3 regions of the Lysinibacillus sp. NPDC056959 genome follow, and region 1 is predicted to be linked to each of the others. Evidence: riboswitches for the same ligand, from Rfam matches in the RefSeq annotation. Region 1 holds a riboswitch; each other region holds the start of a gene.
What was found. Region 1 has a riboswitch for cobalamin ahead of ACFTQ7_RS09405 (hypothetical protein). Riboswitches for the same ligand answer to the same signal wherever they lie in the genome.

Region 1 (3,218 bases):
ATTATCTTTTTTAAAAAAATATAAGTTATACTAAAAAGTTAACCTTTATATAATAAATATTATTAATAAACGTTAACATTTAAATTAGTATTGTCTATACAAAACAAAAAACACGCAAACCATGATAGGTAGCGTGTTTGATATGTATGATGTGCAATTAACTAATAAACCGATTTTTCGAATTTAACTGAATCAGCATTTTCAACTGAATCATAATCCTTTACGTATCTATACGTATCCCCACTTTTTATTCCATCTTCTGGAATGAAAACTAATTCTTCCCATAATACTTCTTCATTTTTATCGAGAATTGTGACTTCTATATATCCATGAATAGTTCTGTCATTAAAATTTGTAATTTCAACAGCAAATGTATCAAAAGAAGTATCCCTTTTAAATTCAACCTTCACTTTATTCAGAAATCTTTCCCTTTCTTGCTCTAATTTTTTTTCATTTTCATCTGCAATGCCCTTATCAAATTGATATTCTTGATATTTATCATATAAATACAGTGCCGTAAATACCGAAAATACTATGGTTAGGGATAAAATAACATATTTCTTAAGATTATCTTTCACACAAAACAACTCCTAATTAATAGAAAGCAATGTTTATATAATAACTCATATCTCGAACAATGAACATAAAAAATCTAAATAGACTTCACTCACTATAATTTGCTTAGAACTAATATTTCTAGCATTATTAATTATGTATTTTCACAAATATACTCCAAACCCTTGATACGACTGAATTTATTATATAGATTGCTTTCCAACTCTTTTTACTGATGTTCCGAAAGGTGCTAAGTTCTTCCGTATTCATACAGCGCCATTCAAGACAAGAGCAGAAGCAAACACACGCTTACAATTATTATTGTCACAGAAATACCTCGGATATGGTGAGGTGTTCGGTAATGAGAAGGATGGTTACCGTATTCAGTCGGGACATTACACTTCACAAGTTCAATGTGAATTTGCATGTAAACTACTTATTGAGGAAGGGCGTTCCGCATTTTGTTCTATCATTGGTAGAATGCAATAGCCGTACCCAAAACAGGTACGCAGATTCACACCCGCGTTAATTTTTGCCTTACAGTTTGTCCAAATGATAACCTTGCAAATTGACCTCACCGACCAATTATGGAGGTCAGGTTTGGGAAAATTAGAATAATTAATAGGGTTATCTCATTAATTTGGGATAGCCCTTTTTTGTCTTTTGACAAATACTAGAATACATATTACAATTTAAACCAGAAATACAAAAGGAATATCTACTCTACATGTATTAGTGTGTTAAATTACAATTTAATATTAATAAATAATAGGTGCGTTTATCTCTTGATAACGCTTAAAAGGGAAGTCGGTGCAAATCCGACACTGTCCCGCAACTGTAAATGTGAGCGACTTTTCATATACCACTGTTTAACGACGGGAAGGTGAAAAGTAGTGATGACCATGAGTCAGGATACCTGCCTATTATGAGTACACACCATAACCCTACGAGGAATAGGAGGTGGCATATTGACAAAACAGAATGCTCTGTTCGTCACCGTACGTCAAACGCCCAAAAAGAAGGTAATCGCTTTCAAGGCAATTCTTTTATGCTTGGGTATCATTTGACATTATGTGATGAATGAAAAAGATAGAATGAAGGATTTCCTCTAGTTGTAGGAAATCCTTTTTTTATGTAAAAGAAGACTTCCGTTTTGAAAAATATGTACGAAAAGAGGATGCAATGATGACGAATATTCATGTAAGTACAGCACAGGATTCGCAATATGTAGAAATGAAAATTTGTAAGCAGCCACGCACTGAAATTGCCAAGAAAGCTACAACAAGAATGGTTGTAGAATCCCTTGTCGATCAATTAATAGCTAGCAATCTTATTAGTAATGAACGATTGTTTGATCAAATTTTATATAACAAAGATATTATTTGGATTCAAAATGAAAGTTTTCATGGCCACCTTTTTGCAAAAGCAATTATTACAGATCAACTTAAAACAAAAACAAATGATTTTATGATGTATATGCCGACAAATCCAATTGTGTACGATGTTAATGGTGAACATTTTCATTTAATTACACGTATCGATTCGACGCGTGCAAAACCAAATCTAGAGCGACTTTCCCAAGCCCCTAAGCCAATACTAAGTGCCGCTCGGGTCAATGATTTATTGTGCTCGATAGTGATGCGCTTTTATGAAGTATATGTAGAGGATTTATCACGAGTAGTTTATAAAAATAAACAACTAATCAATTTTATAGAGCGAGAGTATCATCAATTTCTAAAAGCTGTGAAGGAACTAAATGATAATCATTTAAACTGGCACCCACGTGGAAAAGGTCATGAACTATTGCTTGAACTGATTGATAATTTACAACTTTTGAAAAGTCGACCTGGCAAAGTTTTAATGGATTTCTCACAATCCTATAGCTACGTTGTGGTGGAATCTTCATATCTTATTAATAAACAGGGACAGAAAACGATACAAGCTTAGTAAATTAAAAATGTGCGGGATGAATTTCAATACCCCGAGGTGAAGGTATATGCCTGGCAAGGTAGTAGAATGGAGTTGTCAGTATAGGGTAGATACCCGGGCGAAGCAAGAATACCCGCGGAAGGAAGGTAAATACCCGCGAAAGAAAGGCAAATACCCGCAGAAGGAAGGGGAATACCCGCGGAAGAAAGGCAAATACCCGCAGAAGGAAGGGGAATACCCGCGGAAGAAAGGCAAATACCCGCGGAAGGAAGGTAAATACCCGCGCGAAGCAAGATTACTCACAAAAGTATAGTAACTCTTCATGAAACATAAGAAAACAGGACATTGATCTAACAAATCATGTCCTGTTTTTATGAATTTAGTCAATACAATGCATTGCTGCTTGTGCTTCGTGCCATGGAACGGAGTAGCCCTTGCCTTTTGCGCAAAAAATACTAGAGGATGTATAGTCGGGATCGGCGTTCTTATCGTAGCTTATTTGCGCAATAATTTCTTCTGTATTGTGACATGTATCGTAGCCATCAAATTGTAGGGAAAGTACGCCTTTCCCATTGGTGTAGGCGGCAAAGGTTGTACTGTAGCTCATAAATGTTGAGACAGGGGCCCGGCCGGTTACAATCGCGTCATGTTCAGTTATGATTGGTGCGTCAAATGTACCAGCAGCTTGCTGAATGTCCGTCATCATGCGGCCGATGAAATCACTAGGAGCTTTA
Region 2 (3,218 bases), on a different contig from region 1:
CATCTCTCGACTTATAACCACCCATATCCCGAAAATTATAAACTGCCTCAAACGGAATAATATTCATATCAAACTGTTTCACTGACTGCACCCCTCCCTGTTAGAAAGCATACTTATCTCTATTTTATAGAACAATTCGATATAATACCAATTTTCACACTAGTGGATGTCATACACTTCTTAGACCAACGAGAGATTTATTGGGGGTGTTTCTCTATTGAGGCAGAGCAGTTATCCACTTCATTCTTTCTCTTTCTAACCCATGCGGAACAGTTATCCACTTTACCCGTTCTCTTTTCCACCCAAGCAGAGCAGTTATCCACTTTACCCGTTCTCTTTTCCACCCAAGCGGAGCAGTTATCCACTTTACTCGTTCTCTTTCCCACCTAAGCGGAGCAGTTATCCACTTCACCCGTTCTCTTTCCCACCCAAGCCGAGCAGTTATCCACTTTACCCGTTCTCTTTTCCACCCAAGCCGAGCAGTTATCCACTTTACCCGTTCTCTCTTCCACCCAAGCCGAGCAGTTATCCACTTGATTCTTTCTCTTTCTAACCCAAGCGGAACAGTTATCCTTTTTATCCATAAAAAAAAGCTGCCCTTGATAAAGGACAGCTCAAAACACTATTTTTCAATATCAATTATTTAAATAACTCAGGGTATACTGCTTTTGCGATTAACTCAACAGCTTCGCCAATACGCGGACCTGGACGACTTGAAATATCAGTATCTATATAATAAACCGCTTTATTTTGAATAGCAGTGATTGAATTCCATCCACCACGTGAAAGAATTTCTTCCGTTGTGTTTTTCATGTCTACTGTTGTTAAAATAACAGCTGGGTTTTTCGCAATGACATCTTCCTCAGATACCTTTGCCCAGCTTTCAAGGTCAGCAAAAACGTTGTTAACGTTTGCAGCATTTAAAATCTCTTGTTGGAATGTACCAGAACCAGCTGTATAGATGTCTGGCTTTGGACTAATTTCTAAATAGATATTTTTTGGTTCTTTCACATCTTTAACTTTCGCTTGGACATCTGCAATTTTAGCTTTAATATCTTCATTTAACTTTTCGCCTTTATCTTTGATGCCCATAACCGTTGCGACTTGTTCGATATCCCCATAAACATCATCAAATGATTTAGCTGACTGAATGGCAAACACTTTAATACCCGCATCTTCGAGACCTTTTAAGGCATTTAAATTTTCTTCATCGCCTCCAGTTGTATAGGCAATAACTACGTCTGGCTTTAACGCTAAAATACGCTCGCTATTGAATATTGTAGAAGTAGAAACACGCTCAATTTTTTGCGCTTCTTCTGGATACGTATCATACTCTGTTGCACCTACGATTTTATCGCCAACGCCTAGCGCAAATAAAATCTCTGTATTACTCGGTTGTAATGAAACAATAGTTTTAGGTACTGCATTAAACTCAACTTCTACACCACGGTCATCCTTAACTTTATAGCTAGTAGTTTTCTCAACTTGTTGATCTTCTTTAGAAACAGCATCTTTATTTGTATCCTCTTTCGTGCCACAGCCAACTAATACAAGTGCCAACATCAACACAGAAAGCCATTGTAGCTTAAACATTTTCTTCATTTCATTAACTCTCCTTTTTCTTTTTCATCGGGTATGACTTACTAATAAACGGTATTTCAGCAATACCAGCATGCTGATTCATATAGACAGCCATTACAAAAAATACATTGGTTAGCAATCCTAAATAATCAAAGAGAATAGCTGGTACTTCGCGTTCTTCAGATACTTTGTGCAAAACACGGTATGATTTTTTCGCTTCACTACGACATAAATGTAATGCAGAAGCTGCATCTGTTCCTTGAGGTAATACAAAGTTTTGTATTTCCTCTTTAACATGACTAACATAGAAATCATAGCGATCACTAAGCCGAGTCAAATCATCTTCGGTTACAGCTAATTTACCTCGAACCGAGCCATTTACATGGTAAGCCATTGGCAAAATGGCTAGTAAATCATCTGCTACTACCTCTACCGTTTCTTTTTTAACCGCCGCCAATGCTACACCAATATGTGTTGTTAGGCTATCCGTTCGAATTTCAAAATCTACTGTAGATGCCTTTTCACGCATAAATGGATAACAAGAATAACGTGCATCTTTTTTCAAATATAAATCCCCGCTTTCCTTCATGAAAAATTCTTCCCTTAATAACACCTCGGCTTACACCAGGTGAATTATAAGCGCATAAAAAAAACGTTGTTCCCACTCCTAAGGAAACAACGAAAAATAGCATAAATAGTGTCGCATAAATACGACATAGCCTATGTATTTGCCGCATATTCTCCTAGATTCCGAAGAGTTATCTATACGTTCAAACAAAGGTCGGTCTCCTGGCTTGTACAGCTCACTACGTTCATAAAAAACCTTCCCATCGGATAATTCGACAGTGGTATATCTTTACGACTTCTGTACTTACAGTTGCGGAAACAGCTCCGGTTTTTCACCGAATTCCCGATTATGCTATAGTTTAGCACCTTTATTCTGCAAGAATTATTCACTTGTTATGCAGTTTATCATAGATTGATAGGAAAAAATAGCTGTGGAATTTTAGAATAAACAACGATGGATAAAAATCATGCAGGTATTACCGTATGCACGCGGATATATTCACTGCCCCATTGGGTATTCATCCTGCTCGTGCAAATATTTATTATGCCTCATAAATTAAAGCATTTAATTTTTTCATACGTTATAAAAACTATTTCTCATAATGAAAGAATTTGCAACAAATAGTCATTAACTTTTATCGGATGGCATTTTTATATTTCTTTTTGGATTTAACATCTTTCTCTTCCTCAATTAAACGCTGTGCAATTTTTAGTAGTTTGGGGTCATTTGTTGCATCGAATAGCTTTTTAAAGGATACAATAATATCATAGCGTATTAATGTCGGGTGCTTTTCGTCTAAGCATGTTTGATATCTTTTAGCCAAATATGATACGACTAAATCTCTTTGTACCTGCCCCGCTAAGCCTATTTTCCAAATTGCCTGTAAAGTATGCCTCACAGTGACTGTTTCTTCATCATACGTTACTGCCCAAATCTTTAAGAAGTCCTCTAATACTCTTTCTTCAGGATCGCTTTTTGCTGCCAGTGCGCATAAAAATTGTGCAGCACTTGCACGTATATGTCCATTTTTGTATGTAAGAGTTTGAACTAGTTGTTCCCAAACTGAATA
Region 3 (3,218 bases), on a different contig from region 1:
ATGGGTAGGCTCCTTTTTCACTTGCCAAATCGTTAGAAGCGCGAATCGTTAAATACGCAATTTCCTCATATAGCTTGTCCGCAAATTCTACAGCTTCCTCAGACTCCCATTGAATTTCTTTCAAAGCTAATAAATGATGCCAGCCAAATGTTCCAAGTCCAATGCCTCGGTAGCGTAAGTTCGTACGCTCTGCTTGTTTTACTGGAATTGTATTTAACGCAATAACATTATCTAACATACGTACTTGAATCGGAATTAATTTTTCTAAAACACCAGCCGGTACAGCTCTACCTAAATTGATAGATGATAAGTTACATACAACGAAATCGCCAGGCTTGCGACGTGTTACGATAACATCATCTTCTAGAGTAATAGACTCGAATTCAGTAGCTGACATATTTTGGAATATTTCTGTGCACAGGTTCGAGCTATAAACCATTCCCTCATGCTTATTCGGATTCATGCGATTTACTTCATCTCGATAAAACATAAACGGCACGCCTGTTTCAAGCTGCGAGCGCATAATACGTTTCATAATATCAATCGCTGGCACAACTTCACGGCTTAATAATGGATTCGCAATACATTCTGCATATTTAGTACGGAAAGTGCCATCACCTTTTTTCTCATCGTAGAAATCCTCTAGTGAAAAGCCCATAACTTCTCGTACTTCATGTGGATCAAATAAATGCCATTCCCCGCGCTCTTCAACCGTTTCCATAAATAAATCCGGTAAGCATAGCCCTGTGAAAATATCATGGGCACGCAAACGCTCATCCCCATTGTTTAAGCGTAAATCTAAAAACGTAAAGACGTCTTTGTGCCAAACATCTAAATAAACAGCAATAGCTCCTTGTCGTTGACCTAGCTGATCGACTGAAACCGCCGTATTATTAAGCTGTTTAATCCATGGTAGAACACCACTAGATGCACCTTTAAAGCCTTTAATTGATGAGCCTCGGCTACGAATTTTACCCATATAAACACCAATACCACCACCGTATTTCGATAATGTTGCAACATCTGTATTCGTGTCATAAATACTTTGTAAACTATCATCTACTGTATCGATAAAGCAGCTAGATAGCTGGCCATGTGTTTTACCTGCATTCGATAATGTAGGTGTTGCCACAGTCATATATAAATTACTCATTGCCCAGTAAGATTCACGTACTTTTTCTAAACGATTTTCTGTTTCATCCTGCATAAGGGTCATCGCAATGACCATCCATCGTTCCTGTGGTAGCTCTACTGGTGTTTTCGTGTAATCACGGACTACATAGCGGTCCATTAATGTTTTTAAGCCAATATACGTAAACAATTCATCTCGACTTGATTCTAAATAGGAAGCGAGTTCTTGAAGATCCTGCTCACTATATTTTGTTGTTAAACTTTCATGATACAAACCAGCTTCTGTATAGCGTGCTAATTGTTCCGGGAAACATTTATAAACATCTTGCACTGAAACGCCACGGCGCATTGCAAATTGATCATATAGTTTTTCTAAATAAATTTGAGCTGCGACGAATGTCCAGTATGGCTCCTCCTCATCAATTAGGCTAAGCGTTTGTAAAATCATCGCATCCGCCCATGCTTCAAATGTCGCATTGTCGTTTTTTCGTAGCCATCGATCCGATAATCTTACAAAACTTTCGAGTTCATCCTCCGTATAACTTTTCTTGAGCTTAGCAATTTGCTGTTCGATTTGAATTGTCATGTATACATTCTCTCCCTTTCTTTCTCCAGCAACACAAAAAGCGATCACGCAACACTTATCGGTTACGTGATCGCAGTAAAATCGGAAATGGAAATGAAGGACATGCACACTAAGAAGTGGACAAATCTCTCGCCTCCACTTCTCAATCCCCGAAGAATGTGTTGCTGTCTTGAACAGATCGGCAGGTCTCCTGGCTCATGCTTCCTCCAAATGATGGCCTTCCCGTTCTTTACAGTGGCCTATTCATCATTTGTCAGCACTTACAGTTGCGGGGACAGCTTCGGCCTAAGATGACTCTTTTCCGAATTCCCTTTTAAACCATATTTGGTACCGCTCGTCCAAAATACTATATATTGTGTTTTAACTCCTAAACAAATCTAACATATAGTGTTTATAGTTGCAATAGGCGTTTTGCCCCTTGAATTTTTTAAAGTGCTACTTTTTCTCGAAGCAAGCCCGATTACAATGCAGTTTTACGTAGTTTTTCAAAATTTCTAGGAAAATATTTTTGTACTAGCTGCTCTTTTTCTGGATTAATTCCTAGTAAAACTACTGCACATGGACCAGCCGTTTTCTCAATATCTAATGCACTATTGACCTGTTGCTCGCCAAAAAGTCGGCTAAATTCTGCTTGTAAACCTTTTGATCCAACTGGCCATACTTGCTGCACAATTCCCTCTTTCCACGCTTGAAAAATAGGTTGCAGCTGTGCGACATCTTCAGGTTGTGCAAGGATTTCATTGCCTACAAGTGGCAAACCATATGTGTACCAACTTAGTTGCTCATGCTTAGTTGCTGTACGTTTCTGCTGCTCCCCAAGCATCGTTATTGACAAGCCTGATTGTAAAGTTGGCATATTAGTCTCTGAACTACCGTCTATTTGCGGACAAAAAAGGCCAGCCTCCTCAAAAACCTGTTGAATGCCTGCAACATAACGAGACCATGCAGCATCCCCTGAAAAATTAGCAAGTAAAATATGCTTTGGTAAAGCATTTGCAGCAAGCTGCTCTAAAAATGTAACACGTGCAGTAAAATATGCTGTAAGCTGATCTGGAGCAGACACAACATCTTGTAGCTTTTCGCCAATTGCAGCGGCATTATCGGTTGTCGCAATGAACTCACCTATTTTTATTGCATTTCTCAATGTACTCGACCTTCCTTACGCACAAACACCTTCGACAGAACTGGCATCGCCACCGCAACGATCACTAGATTAATGAGTGTTGCCAGTGGAAGACTAGTCAATGACGTCCAGTAAAACGCCGGACTAATAATAAAGTAAAATGGTATAGGTGCCACGACACCATTTAAAATAAGTGCCACAGGCCATTTCCAGAAATGCATGCCTTTTTTATGCATAACCCCAAAGATCCATACAACGATAAACATTTCCACTGCGATAATTATATGTAGTGGTCCAAAAGGGAAGCCAGTAGTTAGGGCTGAGATAAAATGCCCAATGACTCCCGCAACACCAGCTAATACTGGCGATAAAAATACA

Region 2: another riboswitch for cobalamin. It lies ahead of ACFTQ7_RS11185 (hypothetical protein); the one in region 1 lies ahead of ACFTQ7_RS09405 (hypothetical protein).
Region 3: another riboswitch for cobalamin. It lies ahead of ACFTQ7_RS17200 (ribonucleoside-diphosphate reductase subunit alpha); the one in region 1 lies ahead of ACFTQ7_RS09405 (hypothetical protein).

Annotation. Positions count from the first base shown of each region.
Region 1 is NZ_JBHURE010000006.1:37,686-40,903, forward strand. It holds gene ACFTQ7_RS09390 (hypothetical protein) at 1-14, shown strand, start outside; gene ACFTQ7_RS09395 (hypothetical protein) at 162-578, opposite strand; gene ACFTQ7_RS09400 (SPOR domain-containing protein) at 763-1,044, shown strand; cobalamin riboswitch at 1,309-1,493, shown strand; gene ACFTQ7_RS09405 (hypothetical protein) at 1,738-2,502, shown strand; gene ACFTQ7_RS09410 (GTP-binding protein) at 2,864-3,218, opposite strand, start outside.
Region 2 is NZ_JBHURE010000007.1:148,232-151,449, reverse strand. It holds gene ACFTQ7_RS11195 (tyrosine-protein phosphatase) at 1-82, opposite strand, end outside; gene ACFTQ7_RS11190 (ABC transporter substrate-binding protein) at 640-1,602, opposite strand; gene ACFTQ7_RS11185 (hypothetical protein) at 1,607-2,146, opposite strand; cobalamin riboswitch at 2,344-2,533, opposite strand; gene ACFTQ7_RS11180 (hypothetical protein) at 2,784-3,218, opposite strand, start outside.
Region 3 is NZ_JBHURE010000016.1:82,270-85,487, reverse strand. It holds gene ACFTQ7_RS17200 (ribonucleoside-diphosphate reductase subunit alpha) at 1-1,717, opposite strand, end outside; cobalamin riboswitch at 1,881-2,067, opposite strand; gene ACFTQ7_RS17195 (hypothetical protein) at 2,178-2,861, opposite strand; gene ACFTQ7_RS17190 (ECF transporter S component) at 2,858-3,218, opposite strand, start outside.